Cellvibrio sp. PSBB006: one gene and its partner. The protein of the gene in region 1 interacts with the protein of each later gene in a pairwise test. Links are inferred from orthologs where the notes say so. Each region holds a gene or a part of one and is shown in the gene's direction. Other genes may lie near its edges. The genes, in order: gyrB and gyrA.

Evidence for each region.
Region 2: the proteins of gyrB (region 1) and gyrA interact in binary tests that used the Escherichia coli proteins (3 or more experiments, as listed by UniProt). The link is inferred for Cellvibrio sp. PSBB006 from one-to-one orthologs.

Annotation. Positions count from the first base shown.
Region 1 is NZ_CP021382.1:3,355,761-3,372,177, reverse strand. What follows is about bases 1-3,077. They hold gyrB (DNA topoisomerase (ATP-hydrolyzing) subunit B), read left to right. Parts: upstream 1-367; coding sequence 368-2,788; downstream 2,789-3,077. Other genes in these bases: CBR65_RS22320 (hypothetical protein), read left to right, coding at 2,874-3,038; recF (DNA replication/repair protein RecF), read left to right, coding at 1-331. Also shown: CBR65_RS13850 (ParA family protein), read left to right, coding at 3,238-4,014; CBR65_RS13845 (hypothetical protein), read left to right, coding at 4,140-5,381; CBR65_RS13840 (sigma 54-interacting transcriptional regulator), read right to left, coding at 5,394-7,259; CBR65_RS13835 (CmpA/NrtA family ABC transporter substrate-binding protein), read left to right, coding at 7,785-9,218; ntrB (nitrate ABC transporter permease), read left to right, coding at 9,221-10,048; CBR65_RS13825 (ABC transporter ATP-binding protein), read left to right, coding at 10,052-10,954; cynS (cyanase), read left to right, coding at 10,967-11,407; CBR65_RS13815 (NAD(P)H-dependent oxidoreductase), read left to right, coding at 11,591-12,178; CBR65_RS13810 (family 43 glycosylhydrolase), read left to right, coding at 12,351-13,349; CBR65_RS13805 (hypothetical protein), read left to right, coding at 13,510-14,424; CBR65_RS13800 (hypothetical protein), read left to right, coding at 14,560-15,096; CBR65_RS13795 (hypothetical protein), read left to right, coding at 15,093-15,791; CBR65_RS13790 (hypothetical protein), read left to right, coding at 15,809-16,336; CBR65_RS13785 (PQQ-dependent sugar dehydrogenase), read left to right, coding at 16,330-16,417. UniProt on the Escherichia coli protein: DNA gyrase negatively supercoils closed circular double-stranded DNA in an ATP-dependent manner to maintain chromosomes in an underwound state.
Region 2 is NZ_CP021382.1:640,188-646,192, forward strand. What follows is about bases 917-4,126. They hold gyrA (DNA gyrase subunit A), read left to right. Parts: upstream 917-1,259; coding sequence 1,260-3,926; downstream 3,927-4,126. Other genes in these bases: CBR65_RS02965 (TRZ/ATZ family hydrolase), read right to left, coding at 917-941; pheA (prephenate dehydratase), read left to right, coding at 4,001-4,126. Outside these bases: more of CBR65_RS02965, read right to left, coding at 1-916; more of pheA, read left to right, coding at 4,127-5,110; CBR65_RS02980 (prephenate dehydrogenase/arogenate dehydrogenase family protein), read left to right, coding at 5,118-6,005. UniProt on the Escherichia coli protein: A type II topoisomerase that negatively supercoils closed circular double-stranded (ds) DNA in an ATP-dependent manner to maintain chromosomes in an underwound state.

The DNA of each region.
Region 1 (16,417 bases):
CATAGCAGTAAAGGGGTTTCCGGCAGCTGAAGTATTGTCCAGAGGTCAACAAAAGCTCCTGGTATGTGCCCTTAAGATTGCTCAAGGCTATGTGTTTTCTCGACTTACAGAACGTCGTTGCATCTACTTGATAGATGATTTGCCAGCGGAGTTGGACGAGCAGCACCGTTACTTGCTCGTAAGATGGCTGGACAGTATGGGTACGCAAACATTCGTAACCGGTGTAGAGCAACAGATTTTGATAGATGCCTGGCGGCAACTGCCGGGAACGGAGATAAAACTGTTTCACGTGGAACAGGGTAAAATTCAAGCGGTTATCAATTCACGATAAACGCGACAGATAAAGTAGCAAGCGGAGAATAAATCTATGTCAGATGAGAAGACTTACGACTCGTCCAGTATTAAAGTCCTTAAAGGACTGGATGCGGTGCGTAAGCGCCCAGGGATGTACATTGGTGATACTGATGATGGTTCAGGCCTGCACCACATGGTCTTTGAAGTTGTCGATAACTCCATCGACGAGGCGCTCGCCGGTTACTGTACTGATATCAAAGTAATTATCCACCCGGACGAAACTGTCTCTGTCGCTGACAATGGTCGGGGTATTCCGACAGATATGCACGAAGAAGGTGTATCAGCGGCTGAAGTTATCATGACAGTTCTGCACGCTGGCGGTAAATTCGATGACAACACCTATAAAGTGTCCGGCGGTTTGCACGGGGTAGGGGTATCCGTGGTTAATGCGCTGTCAGAAGAACTTAAACTGACGATTCGCCGCAAAGGCAAGATCCACGAGCAAGTCTACCGCCATGGGGTTCCACAGGCACCCTTGACCATTGTGGGCGATACCACAACGACCGGTACAGAGATTCACTTCAAACCTTCTCCGGAAACCTTTACGAACATTGAGTTCCACTACGATTTATTGGCCAAGCGCCTGCGTGAGCTATCTTTCCTTAACTCCGGTGTCTGCATCCACCTGAAAGATGAACGCAGTGGAAAGGAAGACACCTTTCAGTATGAAGGTGGGTTAAAAGCGTTTGTTGAATACCTGAATCAAAACAAAAGCTCCATGAATAAGGTTATTCACATCCTTGCGGCGCAACGGGAAGACGGCATCGGTGTGGAGATTGCGTTGCAGTGGAATGACTCCTTCCAGGAAAATCTCTTCTGCTACACCAATAACATTCCCCAGCGGGATGGTGGTACTCACCTGGCGGGCTTCCGCGCAGCATTAACCCGCAGCTTGAATACTTACATCGAGAAAGAAGGCTTGGGCAAGACCGCCAAGGTTGCCACCACCGGTGACGATGCCCGTGAGGGTTTGACGGCTATCATCTCGGTAAAAGTACCGGACCCCAAGTTTTCCTCACAGACCAAGGACAAACTGGTTTCATCCGAGGTGAAAACAGCCGTAGAGCAGGAGATGAACCAGATCTTCAGCGATTACCTGCTGGAGAATCCCTCTGAAGCCCGCGCTATTGTTAACAAGATGATCGAAGCGGCTCGCGCCCGTGAAGCGGCGCGCAAGGCGCGTGATATGACTCGCCGTAAAGGGGCATTGGACATTGCCGGGCTGCCCGGCAAGCTGGCGGATTGCCAGGAAAAAGATCCGGCATTATCAGAAGTTTACCTGGTGGAGGGTGATTCGGCGGGCGGTTCAGCCAAACAGGGTCGCGCCCGTAAGACCCAGGCAATATTGCCGCTCAAGGGGAAGATCCTCAACGTTGAGAAAGCTCGCTTCGACAAGATGCTCTCCAGTGCTGAAGTCGGCACCCTGATTACCGCCTTGGGCTGCGGCATTGGTAAAGACGATTACAACCCCGAAAAATTGCGTTACCACAGCATCATCATCATGACGGACGCCGATGTGGACGGTTCCCACATCCGTACCTTGTTGTTGACCTTCTTCTTCCGCCAGATGCGTGAATTGATTGAACGGGGCCACATCTACATCGCTCAGCCGCCCTTGTACAAAATCAGCAAAGGCAAACAAGAGCAGTACTTAAAAGATGAAGCGGCGATGACGGAGTTCCTGACCCAGGCTGCCCTGGAAGGCGCCAGCCTGCATGTCAATGCAGATGCGCCGGGTATCAGCGGAGAAGCACTGGAAAAGCTGGTGGGCCAGTACCGTAAGGTCATGGCTACGATCGAACGTTTGTCCCGTCTTTATCCATCAGAAGTGCTGGAGAAGATGATTTACTTGCCATCACTGCGCGCTGAACATTTGGCAGATCAAGGTCATATGCAGCAATGGTGTGACCAGATGCTGGCCCGATTTAGCCTGGATACCCGTGCTGGCAGCCAGAAGTACATCATCAGTGTGCGTGAAGACAGTGAGCGCCATTTATTCCTGCCACAAGTCGAGATCATCGCGCATGGCATTTCACACCACTATCCCTTTAACCACGACTTCTTCCAGTCCGGCGAGTATGCTTCGATCGTATCCTTGGGTGAAAACCTTGAAAGCCTGATGGAAGAAGGTGCCTATATGCAGCGTGGTGAACGTAAGCAAACGGTAAGTAATTTTGCCGAGGCGCTCGATTGGTTGATGAAGGAATCCCGCAAGGGTTACAACATCCAGCGCTATAAAGGGCTGGGGGAGATGAACCCGGAACAGCTGTGGGAAACCACCATGAACCCGGAAACCCGACGTATGTTGCGGGTCAGTATCCAGGATGCTATCGCTGCTGATCAGATTTTCACCACGTTAATGGGTGATCATGTGGAACCGCGCAGGGAGTTTATCGAGACCAATGCGTTAGCGGTTGCTAACCTTGACATCTAATGTTGCTGCCGCCATGGTCTATACTGGTTGTATGGCTGCATCGCAGTCAGTTCAATCAGTAACCGTGTAGCAAGAGGCAATATCAATGAGTGAAGAAAAACTCAAGGTAGTAACGCTTAGCCAGATCGCTGAGGCGTTGGAAGAACGCCAGACGCCCGATCGGCGCAAGAAGAGTGAGGAGCTTCCGGAAGGAGTCGTCAATGAGCGCCGCAAAGGTGATAGACGTAACCTTAAAAGTGAAAGCAAGTAACCGGTAACGTTTTCGCAAAAAAGCCAATCTGTACAGATTGGCTTTTCTTTTTGGTCATCACAGAAATCTACGCATCAAGTTTGCATTAGCGGATGAGAATCGATATATATCGCTTTGATACATTTTTTTACTAAAAGACGACGTATTATTCCAACAGCATCATCGGCTTGTCGACCGGGCTCAACCTTGTGAGAGGGTTATGGACACACCTGAACAGTCTAATAAACAACGATCATCCGCTGAGCCCATGGTGTCCATCCAGGTATTGAATGCCTGTCGTATTCTGGTGATCAACGGCAAAGGAGGTGCGGGAAAGACAACGGTCAGTACCAACCTCGCTGCCTGGCTTGCTCACCGTGGCGAGCGAACGGTATTGGTCGATGCTGATCCGCAGGCTTCTTCCCACTACTGGGTAACGCATCGCGATCCTGTGTTGCCTTCTATATATAGCGTCAAGATCGAAACCAATTCGCGCACAACGCGCAGCTTCCAATGGCGTGCCCCCAAGCCGACTCGCTGGCTGATTACCGACGCTCCGCCGGGCCTGACAGGCCCTGCGCTGGACGATCTGGTGCAGGACCACGATTTGATCGTGGTTCCCGTACAGCCTTCTGATATCGATATTCGTGCGAGCGCGCGCTTCATCGGTGAGTTGCTGCTGACGCAAAATATGCGCCGCAAACGCCGGCCGATTGCTGTGGTTGCCAATCGTGTGAAGCAACAAACCAACGCGTGGGAGCGCCTGCAAAAATTCCTGCTGAGTTTGAACATTCCGTTTCCCGCCACGCTGCGCGATACCCAGAATTATGTGCGGGCTTACAGTGAAGGGCGTGGCATCGTGGATTATCCGTTTCAAAGCCACGCGCGCGATCGCCAGGATTGGGAGATTTTAATTCGCTGGCTGGATGCGCAGAATTCGACCCATGAATGGCTGAAAGACGAATCACCGAGTAATACCATTACCAACGCATCCTGATACCGGACACCGTATCCTCAATGATAAAAAAATCTGTCCGATTCCTATTGCTTATTTTGTTGGCAATAGCCTGTCTTTCCATACTCTGTTATCTGCTGTTGCTCGCTATAAATTGGCGTGACCAAGTGCCCAATGCTGCTGCTTTGGAAATGGTGAGAATCAATTCACTTCCAGCTATCGGTGACGACCAAGATAATGGATTTCATATTTTTTATGGATTTGATGCACCCTTAGAAAAAGATGCGCAACAAGTGGGTAAAGACAGAGCAAAAGAAAATCACAGAAATGATTATGGCGCTGGGACTATATGGGAGTCTCAAGACTTTAAATCTACGTGGTCAGAGGCTTCATTGAAGCTATTTCGTGACTGCGAGGAAATGAATGACCACTGTTACGAATCAATAATCAAGGCAAACAAGACGGACAACATCCTGTTTGAAAACGAAGAAGTGGTTGTTCAACGTTATCAAGAGCTTCTAGATAAACCTTTCTTTCATGAAACAACCGCATCAGCTATTCGATTTCCTTCTTATGCGCCTTTGCTCGACGCACAACGTTTGTGGTTATTTCGCGCATTTGCGCTGGCGGAAGCCAGAGAGAGTAAAGGCTTGGCTGATTTATTGGATCAGGATTTCGTCTTCTGGCGCAAAGTAATGGCAGACTCCAAGCTTCTTATCACACGAATGGTGGCTGTGAACGCTATCAAGCGAAACTTGGCGGCAGGCTGGATAATCTATGTAAATCATCAATCCGAAATGATTCTTCCAAGTGCATGGCAAGTTCCTTTTACCCATGCAGAACTATCGTCAAGAAAAGTTCTCGCAGGTGAGTGGCAATATGTTGCAGGTTTAATTAACGAAGGCTACGAAAATATTTCCTCCAACGAAACCAGATTCGAAAAAATAATGAAAACTATCGTTGCACCATTATTTCAGCCTCAGGATTCGATGAACCGCCACGCCACTTATTTGTTAGCTTTGGCAAAAGAATCAGAAAGAGAGCTGAATGAAATTCAGCTCAACGTGAGTAGCGCACAAAAACTTGCTGATAAAGCTTTCGATCCAAATAACCTTGGGTGGATTAACTATATCTATAATGGTATGGGAAAAATATTGTTGAATTTGGGATTCTCGCAATATACCGAATACATAAAAAAAGCACATGATCTTGAGGGAATTCGTCGGCTCCATATTTTAGCAATTCAGTTGCGTGCTTCTCGCTCGTTGAACAAAATGCAGAAGCGAATCTCTACAAGCATGTTGAGAAACCCATACGACGAAAAACCATTTCTCTGGGATCAAATGAACAGAAAGCTAATCTTTGATGCTCGGGGGGATAAGGAAAAATATTACGAAATTCCGTTGTAGTTCTTAAAGCTTTCACGCAAACAAAGATCTATCAATCCCCATTTTCTTCATACGCGACGCCAGGGTAGTTGGCTTTATACCCAATAGACTCGCAGCACCATCATCGCCATACAGTTTTCCTTTTGTTTGTCGCAAGGCGTCGATCGTGGTTTGGTAACGCAAATGCCGATAATCCTGCTCCGTAATAGCTTCGGATATCGTTGGCGAAATATCTTGTGCTGGCTCATATGTTAAAGCGAGATCATCGAGCACCAGCTTATCGCCGCGACTTAAAATCACTTGCCGTTCAATCAGGTTTTCCAACTCACGAATATTGCCGGGCCAATCGTACTGCTGCAGACGCTGTATTTGTGCGATGGATACTTTTAATTCCGGTTTGTGAAAACGCTGACAGGTTTTTTGCAGAAAGTGAGCTGTTAGCAAGGGAATATCTTCCAGTCGCTCGCGCAAGGGCACAGAGCGAATCGGGAAAACATTTAAACGGAAATATAAATCCTCGCGAAACCTTCCTTCCTTGGCGAGTTGCCTGAGATTACGATTTGTGGCAGCGATTACGCGCACATCTACCCGGCGTGTTACCGATTCACCAACCCGCTCAAACTCGCCATCCTGTAACACCCGTAACAATTTTCCCTGCAATCCCGGCGGTAACTCGCCCACTTCATCGAGAAATAGTGTGCCGCCATCGGCCACTTCAAAGCGACCCAGGCGATCTGTCACCGCACCGGAAAAAGCGCCACGCACGTGACCAAAAAATTCACTCTCAAATAAATCCTGCGGAATTGCCGCGCAATTTACGCGGATTAAGGGTCGGCTATTACGATCACTCGCGCTATGAATGGCACGAGCAATTAATTCTTTACCGGTCCCGGATTCGCCGGTAATCAAAACTGTTGCAACCGTGGGTGCGACCAATTGAATTTGATACGCAATTTGTTGCACCGCCGGACTGCGGCCAACGATATGATGCGGGTTATAGCCTTCACTGATCTCTTCTTGCAGATAAGCATTTTCCAATTCCAGTTTATGCTTCAACTGCTCAACTTCTTCCAGTGCCTTACGCAATTTACTTTCGGCCAGTTTGCGATCCGAGACATCGCGAAAGATGACCACCGCACCCACCAGGTGACCATTGTCCATAATAGGTGTACTGGTATATTCCACCGGAATCGGCCGGCCATCACGATGCCAAAAAACTTCGTCATCCACGCGCCGTATCGCACCGTCTTTAAAGGCGGCAAAGATCGGGCAATCGTGCACGCAATAATCTGAACCGTCGGTATGACTGTGATGAATTGCCACATGAATATTACGACTGATTAATTCTTCCGCCTTCCAACCCAGGATACGCTCCGCCGCAGGGTTCACAAACGTCGCGCGACCCTCGGCATCAACGCCGTAAATACCTTCGCCGGCCGCGCTCAATATCAACTGGTTTTCCTTTTCAATATCCTGGAAAACCTGGTGGATGCGTTGCCACTGCAATAAACCAAATTTGTGATGGCGCTGCGCGTTCGCGTGCATGCGCCACTGCTGATAAAAATCCCGGTCGCGCAGGCACAGACAAATCAGTTGCTGGTTGTCGACGCTGGTGATCGAAGCATTGATCTCCAATTCAATTTCGCGACCATCTGCAGTGGTGATGGTGATGTCATCAATCAAACTGCTGCCTTTGTGCAACACCGCTTGGGTAAACACATGCAAACTGGGAAGTGAATTTTTAAAGCAACTGCTGACACGCTGATTAATTAACTCATCGCGATCCCATCCCAACAAATCACAGGTTAATTGATTGATAAACACAAACCGGTCTTGCCAGGGGTTGATTAACGCCATGGCTTCAGGTGCTTGATCGAGCATGATTTCGTTCATAGTCATACATTTGTTGTGAAGATGGTCAGGGCGCATTGGGTAGAGGTTTCCGAGACCGTCGGAGGCATGGATGCCGACGCCGAGCCCCCACGGAAGGGTTCACGGCGTGTATCGGAAACCTCTACCCAATGCGCCCACAGTCCCACTTTAAGAAGAGAGGTGGCAGCACTCCGTTGCCGCTTGCGAGACACGCCGTGAATACATCCCTGTAGGCTCGACATCGGCATCCATGCCGATGACGGTCTCGCAAGCGGCAACGGAGTGCTTTTCCCGCCGACCTTCACTTCGAAGAACAACAACGAAAAATCGTGCCAAGTGCAACGAAGTTTCGTTAATCACGAAAAATCGTGGTGATCAGATATCAAAAGGGAAATAAAAACAGAATAGAAATCAGGGAGTTGAGCGAAAAGACAGGATTGGCACAAAGCTCGCAATAGCCCTCTCAGCCGTAAAACAGCAACAACAACTTCTTAATACATTCCGTGCAATGGCTGCCGCAACTTGGTGCCTTGCGCATTAAAAGGGGGCGTTATGAGTAACAAGAGTTTGGGGAATCCTTACGATAGCAATGTCTCGTTAATCCATACCAAAGGCTGCAGCTGCTCCACTTGCCAGGCTGCCACCGATCAGAAAAGTTATTCGCAGGCGCTCGAACAAAACAAAGAACATACTCAACCGGTTGCTGCCGAGACAACGGATTTACACTCCGTCGAAGATTACATGGATCGCGCTGTGGAAAACGCGATTGTGCGTGCGGTGTTTAATCAGGATGACGGTGGTCGCCGGCGTTTCCTGCAAGCGATTGGCGGCGGAACTTTGGCCGCTGCGCTCTCCAGTGTGATTCCGCTCGGCGCCATCAAAGCCGCTGCAAAAGAAGCGGGCGGTCCGTTGGAAAAGAAAAACCTTAAAGTCGGTTTTGTACCCATTACCTGCGCAACGCCCATCATCATGGCGCATCCCATGGGCTTTTATGCCAAGCATGGTTTGGATGTGGAAGTGATCAAGACGGCGGGTTGGGCGGTGGCCCGGGATAAATCCCTGGCGGGCGAATACGATGCGTCGCACATGCTCACGCCCATGCCGATTGCCATGAGTATGGGTGTGGGTTCAACCGCGAAGCCTTTCATCATGCCCGCCGTGGAAAATATTAATGGCCAGGCCATTGTGTTGCATGTGGATCACAAAGATAAACGGGACCCCAAACAATGGAAGGGCTTCAAGTTTGGTGTGCCGTTTGAATTTTCCATGCACAACTTTTTATTGCGTTATTACGTTGCCGAGCATGGCCTTGATCCTGATAAAGATATCCAGATTCGTGTTGTACCGCCGCCAGAGATGGTCGCCAATTTACGTGCGGGGAATCTCGATGGTTATCTCTCGCCCGATCCGTTTAATCAACGCGCCGTGTGGGAAAAAGTAGGTTTTATCCACACGTTGACCAAAGATATCTGGGAAGGTCATCCCTGTTGCGCCTTCGCGTGTAGCAAGGAATTTGCATTGACCAATCCCAATACCTACGGCGCCTTGTTGAAGTCTATTGTCGAGGCGACGCACTACTCCGCCAAGCACGAAAATCGCAAGGAAATCTCAGCCGCAATTGCTCCTGCGAATTATCTTAACCAACCGGTACCGGTGATAGAGCAAGTCTTGCTAGGTCGCTATGCCGACGGCTTGGGTGAAGTGAAAAATGTACCCGACCGTATCGACTTCGATCCCTTCCCCTGGCATTCCATGGCGGTGTGGATTCTCACCCAGATGAAGCGTTGGGGTTATGTAAAAGGTGATCTGGATTATCAAAAAATTGCCCAGGAAGTTTACCTGGCTACCGATTGCGAAAAAGTCATGAAAGAGCTGGGTTATACCGTGCCGACATCGACCAACAAAAATTATTTCATCATGGGCAAAGAATTTGATTACACCAAACCCGACGCCTACGTTGACAGTTTTGCCATCCGGAGAAGTTGAGCATGAGCAGTATCAACTTACGCGCGCTCATCGTATCGCTCACCTTTCTTGTGGTGGTGCTGGGCATCTGGGAAATCAGTGCGCAAGCACCGGCGGCAACAGAAGCCTTATCGGAATATGAATTACTGATGGGTGGCGCCGACCAGGAAGCGCGTGTGCCACCACCCTCAGCGATTCTGGTGCGCGCGTGGGAAGAATTGAGCAATCCATTTTACGATGCCGGGCCCAATGATAAAGGCATCGGCATTCAATTGGGCTACTCCATCTACCGTGTATTGAGTGGATTTTTTCTCGCTGTGTTAGTGGCGATTCCGATCGGCTTTTTAATCGGGATGTCGCCGCTGATGTATTGCGCGTTGAATCCCTACATCCAAGTATTGCGCCCGATTTCGCCGCTGGCGTGGATGCCGCTTGCGCTGTTTATCATCAAGGATTCTGAAACCTCCGCGATCTTCGTCATCTTTATCTGTTCCATCTGGCCGATGCTACTCAACACGGCGTTTGGTGTGGCTAATGTACGCGAGGATTGGATTAATGTAGCACGCACCCATGAGCTTTCGCCCTTGCGTACCGCGTTTACCGTCATCCTTCCCGCTGCAGCGCCGACCATATTGACCGGTATGCGAATTTCCATCGGTATTGCCTGGTTGGTGATTGTCGCCGCCGAGATGCTTGTGGGCGGCACCGGCATTGGTTACTACGTGTGGAATGAGTGGAACAACCTGGATTTAACCAGTGTGATTTTCTCGATCCTGATGATCGGCATCGTCGGCATGATCCTGGATCTGTTGTTAACCGGCGCCACAAAATTGGTGCAGTACGACGAGTAATTTATGAATAAACATTTTCTGCAAGTTCAAAACCTTGCCAAACGTTTCAGCGGAAAAACCGCTAACGATTCGCTTACTGTTTTTGAGAACGCCAACTTCTTTATCGAGAAAGGTGAATTTGTTTGCATCATCGGTCACTCCGGCTGTGGTAAATCCACCATCATGAATTCGCTGTCCGGGCTGGATAAACCCAGCGAGGGTGTCGTGATCATGGACGGAAAGGAGATCAGCGGACCGAGCCTGGAACGCGGCATTGTGTTTCAAAATTATTCACTCTTGCCTTGGCTGAGTGCACTGGACAATGTGATCTTTGGTGTGCGTGCACGCTGGCCTCAATGGTCGAAAGAAAAAATCAAACAACACAGCCGCGACTATCTGGAGATGGTGGGTTTAAAAGGTGTTGAAAATCGCAAACCGTCGCAACTCTCCGGTGGTATGCGGCAACGGGTTTCTATCGCGCGCGCCTTTGCAACGCAACCGAAGTTACTGTTACTCGATGAACCTTTTGGTGCACTGGATGCGCTGACGCGCGGTGTGATTCAGGATGAACTCACGAACATTTGCAACAAGACCCAGCAAACCGTTTTCATGATTACGCATGATATTGACGAAGCCATGTTGCTCGCGGATCGTATCCTCTTGATGAGCAATGGACCGGGTGCGGTCATTGCTGAATCAGTCGTGGTGGATTTACCGCGCCCGCGCAAACGTGCGGATATTATTCACCATCCTGGCTATTACCAGATTCGCAATTACCTGGTGGATTTTTTGGTCAACCGTTCAAAAACCATCAAGGCTGAACCCGGCGTACAACACTTTCCCATCAACATTAACCCCACAACCGTTAATCCAACAGAGGATGCGCAGCAAACGTACAAGGTTTCTGCGCACGCCGTTAATGCCTAGGAGCACCACACCATGAAAAAACAAGACGTTGTAGAAGCTATTGTTCTCGCCAAACAAAAGATGAACCTGACCTGGGAAGGCATCGCGGAAAGTATCGGCATGTCGCCCGTGTGGACGACCTCGGTGTGCCTGGGTATGAACAGCGCACCGGCCGAAAAAGCCGAAGCCTTGTGCAAGGTATTTGATCTGCCGGAAAGTGCCAAAGCCGCGCTGATGGAATGTCCTACCAAAACCTGGGGCGACGCCATTCCGCAAGATCCACTGATCTATCGCCTCTATGAAATGATCGGCGTTTACGGCCCGACAATCAAAGAAATCATCCACGAAAAATTTGGTGACGGCATCATGAGTGCAATTGATTTTTCCATGGAGATTGGCAAGGAAGAAAATCCCAAAGGGGATCGCGTCATTATCAACTTAAACGGGAAATTCTTGCCCTATAAAGCGTGGTAATATCCGAATCCTGCGCAGAGTCTTTGGTTGGTCTGTACCATCTGAAGGCATCCGCGCGGGGTCACAGAATGCTTCTCCCGCCAAAATGAAACGCGATTTACCCATTCTTGTTTCAAATCAACTCCTACGATCACTTTCAGACTTATTTTATAAGTTGAGAGAATCAACCAGGAGTACATAGAAATGGGTAAACGCATCTTGCTATTACAAGGTCACCCCGACGGAGCTGGCCATCACCTGTGTCATGCGCTGGAGCGGGCCTACCAGAAAGGCGCTGCCGATGCGGGCCATGACATACGACAGATAAATATAGCGGCGTTGGATTTTCCCTTATTGCGCAGTCAACAGGATTGGGAGCACGGCAAACTACCCGCGGTGTTGCAACCCGCACAACAGGACATTCACTGGGCCGAGCATCTGGTAATGTTTTTTCCGTTGTGGCTGGGCGATATGCCCGCGCTCGTGAAAGGATTTCTGGAGCAAGTGGCGCGCCCCGGTTTTGCTTTCAACTACGATGATAAAAACCCCTTTGGCAAAAAAGGCCTCACTGGCAGATCTGCACGCGTAGTGGTTACCATGGGTATGCCCGCTGTCGTTTATCGCTGGTTCTATCGCGCCCACAGCGTCAAGTCGCTTGAGCGTAACATTCTCGGCTTTGTCGGATTCAGCCCCATCAATGAAACCTTGGTTGGCCTGGCAGGTAATATGAAAAAACCTGATGCACAAAAATGGCTGATTAAGCTGGAAAAACTTGGCGCAAGCGGCGAGTAAGACTTGCGCCCACGGTTTTACAACATCCTGAAGTCCTGGTTCAGAAATTCCTTCCGTAGTAGGTTAAGATTGCCGGTAATCCAATAATTGTCAGGGGTTTCTCCACCTGGCAAACGCTTTACCTATTCGGCATGGTGACGGGTCTGCAATTCTTCCAACCGTTAGGACAATAATGATGAATCAACTTACTACCGCAGCGGCGCTTTGCGCAGTGCTTGCTTCTTCACTGACATTTGCACAGAACCCTCTGAACTTCGGCAGCAATATAAAAACCGCTGATCCCTCAGGCCACGTATGGGCCGACGGTAAAATGTACCTTTACACCTCTCACGACGAAGAATGCCAGCAAGATTTCCACATGAAAGACTGGCACACCTTCTCGTCATCAGACCTGGTGACCTGGACCGACCACGGCCCCAGTCTGTCGGTGGATGACCTCACCTGGGCCGACGACTTCGCCTGGGCGCCGGATGCGGCTTACAAAAACGGGAAATACTATCTGGTCTTCCCCGCCGGCACCGGCTTTAAAGATCGCGTCAATCCGGAAAAAAGCACCAAGTGGATGGGTATCGGTATTGCCGTCAGCGATTCCCCCACCGGCCCCTTTAAAGATGCCATTGGCAAACCCTTATGGAAAAAGCCCTACGCCAATGACCCCAGTCTGTTTATCGATGATGACGGCAAGGCCTATTTGTATTTTCACGGCATGCAGCACGATTACTATGTGGCTGAAATGGCAGACGATTTACTCAGCGTGAAAGGTGATTTCATCAAGATGGATATGGGCGGCTACGAGCCCAAGATGGAAGGCCCCTGGGTGTTCAAACGCGAAGGCATCTATTACTTCACCATGCCGGAAAATAATCGCGTACTCACCTACTACACGGCCAAGTCACCGACAGGCCCGTGGAAATATCAAGGCGTGTTTATGGATGAAGAAGCCAATGCAAATAATCACCACTCCATCGTTGAATACAAAGGCCATTGGATTCTGTTCTACCACCGCTGGCTGCAGACACCGGGTTTAGCCTGCGACAAGAAACAACGTCACGTCGCTGCCGAATACATCCATTTCAATGAAGACGGCACCATCCAGAAAATAGAAAGAACCACAGAGGGTGTGCGTGATTTCCCGCAAAGAATCAAACAATCTGAACAGCTGAAACGATAGCTAAAACCTTGGTGCCATTGATGGGCTGCTGTGAATTTGGTGGCGTTCTTGCTACTGTAAGCTGCTTTCTGTGAGCCGCTCCTGCAACTTATGGAACCTGTCTCCCTTCCGGTGACAGGTTCTCACCATCAATGGAAAGACTGAAAAGGTATAAGTAACCATGAACGCAACTGAACAGATCAATGCTTTCATCGCGCATATCAAAACGTTCAACAAGAGTTTTACCGAAAGTCGCAGTAGCTTGAAAAAATTGCTGGTGTATTTACGAATTCCGGCAAACAGTGAAAAACGCTTTATGAGCGTGCAAGAAATAAAAATGAAATGTGCAAACCCCAAAGATAAACGGCTCGATAAATACGAGCCTGCACTTAATGAACTGAAAAAAGTCTGGGGCACATCGCTCAATTACGGAAGACCGGTCAGCGTAGCACTTCCTCCACCTCCGCTGGTCACCCCAAGTAACGCCATGACCCTGGTGAACGAAGTCAGAGCGGAACTGGAAAAGTGTAAGCTCTATGCCTGCAACGATGTAGGAACTTTCTCTTCTTGTGTTAATAAAAGTTTGCCTAAATCCGAACAGGATCGTATTAGAAAAGCCAAACCCGAATTTGTTGGTGCACCGATTCTCTCACCGGACAGAAGTTGGAAAGCGCGAAGCCTGAAGGTTGCCTTCGATTCTGTTAATAGCAAACAAGCGGCGGAATGCACCAACTTCGCTTACTACGCCGCGCATATTCTCGGCACCGGCAAAACAACCCCGCAACCGCGAATTGAAATCGTGTCCTGGGAAGGCGAGGGAACATTAAAACATCTATTCGTTCTTGTCGGCCGAAAAGGCACTACGGCTGTTGACGGTCGCATACCCTCCGCATCGACCTGGAACAATGATGTCGTTATTGTAGATTGCTGGGCACTATCCCTGGGTTGGGACTGCGTCTTTACGAAAGATAACTACTGCTTCAAGGGCATGATGTCCCCCCTCAAAGTGCAGATGGACAGCACCATCGCCAGCCTTGCCGGACCGATGAATGTGCAAGGTGGACTGAAAAAAACGGGTTTTGATCTGACCAAGTAGCCGGCTTCATTTTTCTGATCGTCGAACAACCCAAACGACTTTCAAATTGCCTTTTCACCTCGTAACCGGTTAGGATGTCCTTTGTCCTGAAACAAAGGACATTCCGGGCGTAATTTGCTAAAACGAGAATCAGAGATGAAAGGTCAGGACATAGTGCTGCTGCTCAAACTCCTGAGCATCGAAAAATCCGCATCCGCGGCAAGCGAAACCCAATACAGTGTGCGTCAGTTGGAGGTTGCTACCGGCATTAGCAAATCGGAGTTGAGCGCGGCGCTTAATCGCTGTATTCGAGTGGGGCTGGCTGCGCGTGACCATCAAACGGGTATACCCAAAGTGAATCGTAAAGCCCTGCTAGGCTTTTTGCTTCACGGTATTAAATACGTGTTTCCAGCAAAACCCGCCGAGTTGGTCCGTGGTATGCCCACTGCTTTTGCTGCTCCGGTTATGGCCGGCAGATTGATGTCTGCAGGTGAAATTATTAATGTCTGGCCAGATGCAACAGGGCAACATAAAGGCCAAGCTATCTCACCACTCTTTAAATCTGCACCTATGGCGGCAAAAGCCGACGCCAAGCTCTATGAATTACTTGCTTTGGTCGATGCAATTCGCATTGGCAATGCTCGGGAACTGAAGCTCGCTACTCAGTTGCTTGAAGAGGAATTCGCCCGATGAGCATCTACAACACACATCGCGAAATGATACTGATGGTTGCCGATGCGTTAGGCAGTGAACTTTTACCGCAAGTAGCTTTTGTGGGCGGCTGTACTACTGGACTACTGATTACCGATGAGATGAGTAAAGAGTCGGTACGGTATACCGACGATGTTGATCTTATTATTCACGTATTCGGATATACCGGTTGGCATTCATTCAGCGAACAACTCATTGCGCGTGGTTTTCGTATATCAAAGGATGACGAAGTAAACTGCCGTTTTCGCTTGGGTGATTTGCAGGTTGATTTTATGCCGGATGATGTCAGCGCTTTAGGCTTTACCAACCGTTGGTACAAAGCAGCACTGCAAACCGCTCAGCCTTTTTCCATGAGCGAAAAGGTCACTATTAGATTGGTGAAACCAGTTTATTTTTTAGCAACTAAATTTGAGGCCTTTAAAGGTCGTGGAAAAAATGATGTGCTTGGCAGTCGTGATATTGAAGATATTCTCAGTGTGATTGATGGTCGCGCTGAATTACTCGAAGAAATACGCAGTGCAGCAGCGGACGTGAAAAGCTATTTAACCATGGAATTTAAAATGTTGCTTGGTTCGCCAGATATAGCATACGCCGTCCAGTCTAGTGGAGCGGGAGATGCTGGACGTATACACCTGATATTCGAACGAATCAACGATATTGTTACGCTTCCAACATAAAAAAACCGGACTGTTTTGTGCTGTTTTACCAAGTGAACATCTGGGAAACAACGACTGATAAATCCTTTATGCCGAACATAGAACCATCCATTAATAAAAAATCTTTTATGCTAACCTCTGTGTGTTTTGTGCAAGCTGTACTGATAGCCACTGTGATGGGTTGCATCGCCCAAACCCAAATTAACCTGGCGGCGCTGATCAACCTCGGTGCAGAAATTCCACCGGCGTTACGCCTGGATGTCACCATTCAGGATCTGCTGGGTTTCGGTCCCGTATATTTCGCAATGGTGTTTACCGCATTTATCCCCGCCTTGTTATTTGCGCATTTTCTTGCTCGACGTTGGCCGCACCTTAGCTATCTAATTTTCGTTTTCGCCGGTGCTTTATCGTTGTTATTAACCTTCAAATTGGCCGATGCTTTTGCACCTATGCCGACCTTGATCGCTGCGACGCGAGATATTTTCGGCACTTTATTGATGATGGCCGGTGGTGCCTTGGGAGGTTGGTTTTTCGCGCGGGGATATCGACGAGGTGACGTATGTTGAGCTCGCTTCGTGCGGTAGTTGCCAGCCTGATTTTTGTAGCCAGTTTGATGGCGCATAGCCAGCAAAATTATCACGTCGAAA
Region 2 (6,005 bases), 2.7 Mb from region 1 along the record:
TTGCTGGCGGCGCCATCCGTGCCTATGGCGATATTGACGCCGGCATTCCAAAGTTTCTGCACCGGGCAAAAACCACTGGCCAATTTGAGATTTGATTCAGGGCAGTGAATGACATGGGCGCCACTTTCGAGCAGCAAATCGATATCGCTCTCATCCACTTGCGTCATATGCACGCATTGTGTCAGTGGAGTGAGCACGCCCAAATCCATCAAGCGCTGAGCCGGACGTTTCATATGTTTCCTCAGGGATTCCTCTACCTCAAAACGTGTTTCGTGGAGGTGGATATGAATCGGCGAATCCATTTCCTGGGCCAGCACAGCCACCTTCTCCAATACATCGTCGGAGACGGTATAAGGAGCATGGGGTCCGAAACCAACATTCACCAGATGACTGGAGCGGAAGTCATCATGCAGTGCGAGACCTTTGGCGAAATAATCCTCCGGCCCCTGGCCCCAGGCAGAAGGAAAATCGAAGATCGGAAAGGCTATTTGCGCCCGCATGTGGGCTTGTTGGGCAGCCTGGGCGGCTTGCTCGGGATAGAAATACATGTCGGCAAAACAGGTCGTGCCGCTTTTGATCATCTCGGCCATGGCTAACTCAGTGCCATCGCGCACAAATTCTTCGCTAACCCACTGATCCTCGGCAGGCCAGATGTGATTGTTGAGCCAATCGCGCAAGGGTTTGTCGTCCGCAAAGCCACGCAGCAGGCTCATAGCTGCGTGACCGTGGGCATTGATAAGGCCAGGTATAACCAGGTGGTTAGTCAGGTTGATGGTTTGTTCGGCGTTGAAGCGTTTATCCGCTTCGTCCTGGGGAACAATAGCAACGATAGCGCCGTTGTGAACCGCCAGGGCACAATTTTCAAGCACGCGGTCCTCCGGTATAACCGGGACAATCCACCGCGCTTTAATCAATAAACGAATGCTTTCTGGTGCAGGCATGGTCTTTCCTGGGTTAAAACGTCCCGAGATTGAGAGCCGCGCAGTATAACCCAAAGCGTGTTGATGGGCAGTGATCCACAGCGCAGCGACCGGGTCTATCGGGGGTTGATCAATGAATGCTCAGGCGCTCCACGAGCTGGCCTAAAAAATGCCTATCGAATTGATTTTGTGGTAGTATTCCCGCCTTTCTGTGGCAGCCAAACCCGTTTTTAAAAAGGCCGTTCAGTGTGTCGTTAAAAGCCGGTCGATCACTCGCCAGTGCTGACAAAATGATCAATTAACCCAAGCAGTCACCATAATAAGGAATGCTGTAAACCCATGGGCGAATTTGCAAAAGAAGTTTTACCCGTAAATATCGAAGACGAACTCAAGCAGTCCTATCTCGATTACGCTATGAGCGTTATTGTAGGCCGTGCATTGCCGGATGTGCGCGACGGTTTGAAACCAGTGCATCGCCGTGTGCTCTTTGCCATGAGCGAGTTGAACAACGACTGGAACAAGCCTTATAAAAAGTCGGCTCGTGTCGTGGGTGACGTTATCGGTAAATACCATCCCCACGGTGACTCAGCGGTTTATGACACCATCGTGCGTATGGCGCAGCCGTTTTCATTGCGCTACATGCTGGTGGACGGTCAGGGGAACTTCGGTTCCATTGATGGCGATAACGCAGCAGCTATGCGTTATACCGAAATCCGGATGGCCAAGCTGGCCCATGACCTGTTGGCCGATCTCGACAAAGAAACCGTCGATTTTGCGCCCAACTATGATGGTTCCGAACAAATCCCCGTTGTATTACCCACCCGTATTCCTAATCTGCTGGTCAATGGCTCCTCCGGTATTGCTGTGGGTATGGCCACCAATATCCCGCCGCATAACCTGAAGGAAGTGGTGCAGGGCTGTCTGGCGATGATTGATAACCCCGATATCACCGTCGATGAACTGATGGAATATATTCCCGGTCCGGATTTCCCCACTGGCGCGATCATCAATGGCCGCGCAGGTATTGTGGAGGCTTATCGTACCGGTCGCGGCCGTATTTACGTGCGCGCCAAAGCGAATATCGAAGTGGATGAAAAAACCGGCCGCGAAACCATCATCGTGACCGAGATCCCTTACCAGTTAAACAAGGCGCGCTTGATTGAGCGTATCGCCGAGCTGGTAAAAGAAAAGAAAATCGAAGGCATCAGCGAACTGCGTGACGAGTCGGACAAAGATGGTTTGCGTATCGTTATCGAGGTCAAGCGCACCGAATCTGCCGATGTTTTGTTGAACAACCTTTACGCCCAAACACAATTGCAAAACGTGTTTGGTATCAACATGGTGGCTCTGGATGACGGCCAGCCCAAGATTTTAAATCTGTGGGATTTGATCGACGCGTTCATTCGTCACCGTCGCGAAGTGGTCACCCGCCGCACCGTTTACCTGTTGCGCAAAGCGCGTGAGCGCGGCCATATTCTGGAAGGTCTGGCGGTTGCCATTGCCAATATCGATGAAGTTATTGAGCTGATCAAGCGCTCACCCAGTCCTGCCGAAGCAAAAGATGGCTTGATGGCACGGGGTTGGGATGCGCGCGAAATGGCGCCGTTCCTGGAGCGTGCCGGTGAAGATGCCTGTCGTCCGGAAGATCTGGGTGAAGAATTTGGCGTGCGTGACGGTAAATACTATTTGTCCGCTGCGCAGGCACAAGCCATCCTGGAATTGCGCCTGCATCGTTTGACTGGCATGGAGCACGACAAGTTGCTTGCCGAATACGATGAAAAGCTGGTGCAAATTGCCGGATACCTCGAAATCCTCGGCAATCCCATACGCTTGATGACGGTAATCCGCGAAGAGCTTGAGCAGGTGATTGTGGATTACGGCGATGCCCGCCGCACCGAAATTGTTGCGTCGACGCTGGATTTGACCACCGAAGATCTGATCAATGAAGAAGACCGCGTAGTAACGATTTCTCATGGTGGCTACGCCAAGAGTCAACCGCTGGATGATTACCAGGCACAGCGTCGCGGTGGTATGGGTAAATCTGCCACAGCCGTTAAAGATGAAGACTTTATCGAGCATCTGCTGATCGCCAGTACCCACGATACGATTTTGTGTTTCACCAATGCCGGTAAGGTTTATTGGTTGAAGGTATATATGATTCCTGTTGCGGGGCGTCAGTCACGTGGCCGCCCGGTGGTGAATTTATTGCCGCTGGAAGAGGGCGAACGTATTACCTCTATCCTGCCGGTGAGAACCTACGATGACGACCACTTTATTTTTATGGCTACCGCTAACGGTACCGTGAAGAAAACCGTGTTGACGCAGTTCTCCCGTCCGCGCAGTGTCGGTTTGCGGGCGATTGAGTTGGACGAAGGCGATACGCTTGTCGGCACAGCGATTACCAACGGTTCCTGTGATGTCATCCTGTTCTCCAGCAGCGGTAAGGCCGCACGCTTCCGCGAAGAGCAGGTTCGGGCGATGGGACGCACGTCACGTGGTGTGCGCGGTATTCGCCTGGCTGAAGGTCAGCGTGTTGTAGGGATGGTTATTCCCATGGAAAACGGTCATGTGCTGACCGTGAGTGAACATGGTTATGGAAAGCGCACAGATGTCAGCGAGTTCCCGGCGAAAGGTCGTGGTTCGCAAGGCGTTATTGGTATGCAGACCACTGAGCGTAACGGTCAACTTGTGGGTGCCGTGCAAGTGTTTGATGGTGAAGAGATTATGTTGATCTCGGATCAGGGCACCATGGTACGCACGCGGGTTGATGAAGTGTCATTGTTGAGCCGCAACACGCAAGGTGTACGCTTGATCAAGCTCAAAACCGGTGAGCGTATGCAGGGGCTTGAGCGCATTGAAGAAAGTGCTGATGAAACCGCAAATCGTGCGCTGGCAACCGCTGAATCCTCTGGTGATGACCTCGTTGATGACGCTGGTGATGAAGGAGTACCGGATGGCGCACCAACCGATGACAACTCAACTGAGGCGTCAGATAACGATGAATAAATTAGCGCAGCCTGATCAATCAGGCTGTGTTTTTATTTGTCTCTCTTTTCACTACAACACGCTGTAGTTAACTCATGTCAGCCGAACAGAACGAAGAGCAAAAACTCCTGGCCCTGCGCAACGAAATCGATGCGATTGATGAAGAAATCGGTCGCTTGATCTCAGCCCGTGCCAAATGTGCGCAAGACGTGGCGGAAGTGAAAAAGGCCACCTTACCACCGGAAGCGCAAGTACTCTTCTATCGCCCCGAGCGTGAAGCGCAGGTGTTGCGTAAGGCCATGGAGCGGAATGTCGGGCCGTTAAGTAACGAAGAAATGGCACGCCTGTTTCGGGAAATTATGTCGGCCTGCCTTGCGTTGGAAAATCCTATCAAGGTGGCCTATCTCGGGCCGGAAGGTACTTTCACGCAGCAGGCAGCCTTGAAACATTTTGGCCATTCAGCCGTGGCTCTGCCGTTTTCTGCTATTGATGAAGTATTTCGTGAGGTGGAAGCCGGTGCCGTGAATTACGGTGTGGTACCTGTTGAGAATTCTACCGAGGGGGTGGTTAATCATACTCTCGATAATTTTATGGGCTCCAACCTGAAAATTTGCGGTGAAGTAGAGTTGCGTATCCACCAAAATTTATTGGTGTCCGATGTCACCAATGTCGGCAGCATCAGCCGTATTTATTCGCACTCCCAATCCCTGGCTCAATGTCGCAAATGGCTCGATGCGCATTATCCCAAAGCGGAACGTATCGCTGTGAATAGCAATGCTGAAGCAGCCAAACGCCTGAAGGGTGAATGGAACGCGGCGGCTATCGCCGGTAGCATGGCGGCGGAGCTCTATGGCTTGAAAGTACTGGCCGAAAAAATTGAAGATCAGCCAGACAACTCCACGCGTTTTTTAATTATTGGTACGCAAACCGTTCCCGCCAGCGGCGTGGATAAAACGTCGGTCGTCGTTGCTATGCGTAACGAGCCGGGCGCGTTGCATAATTTGCTGGAGCCGTTCCACCGTCACAATATCGACCTCACTCGCGTGGAGACCCGTCCATCACGTACCGGCGCCTGGACCTATGTGTTCTTTATTGATTTTGTCGGTCATGTTGATGATCCTCTGATCAGCAAGGTTCTTAAAGAAGTGGCGCAACGCGCTGCGGATTTGAAATTGCTGGGCTCTTATCCCAAAGCGGTTCTTTGATTCCGTTATGACTCTCTCTTCAACGTCTCGCTGGCAGGGTATTAACAAGCTCGTCGTGGTCGGTATCGGTCTGATCGGCGGCAGTTTGGCAACCGGTTTGAAGGCCCGTGGTGTCTGCAAAGAAGTGATCGGCATTGCTCGTCGCCAACAAATCTGTGAAGAGGCTGTAGCCTTGGGTATTGTTGATCGCGCTTATGTTGAGCTCGCCGAGATAGCGAGCGAATTGAGTGCGGGCGATGTCATCTTTATTGCCGTGCCGACGTTATCGGTGGCCGCCGTATTTCAACAGATAAAAGATACCGTCTCGCCTTCGGTAACCGTCACCGATGGCGCCAGTGTTAAGGGTAGTGTGCAGCAGGCAGCCGAAGCAGTTTATGGCGAGGTGCCTGCACAATTGGTTTTAGGCCATCCGATTGCCGGCTCGGAAAAAAGTGGCGTAACCGCAGCAAATCCTGATTTATATGAAAAGCATCGCGTCATCCTGACCCCGCTGGAGAACACGGGCGCACAACACCTTGAGCTGGTCACCCACATGTGGCAGGCCGTGGGTGCAGAAGTGTTAAGTATGTCGGTGGCGGAGCATGATGATGTATTGGCGGCTACGAGCCACCTGCCTCATGCGATTGCTTATTCTCTTGTGGATACCCTGGCGAAAGACATTGGTAACCCCAATATCTTTCGCTATGCCGCTGGCGGCTTCCGTGACTTTACCCGCATCGCATCCAGTGATCCGGTTATGTGGCACGATATTATGCGCGCCAACAAAACCAGTGTGCTGCATGCGCTGGATTTATTTATTGATAATCTGATGCGCCTGCGTAGTGGTATTGAGCAGGAGAACAGCGAATATCTGCTTGAGGTTTTTACCCGGGCAAAATCGGCGCGTGACCATTTC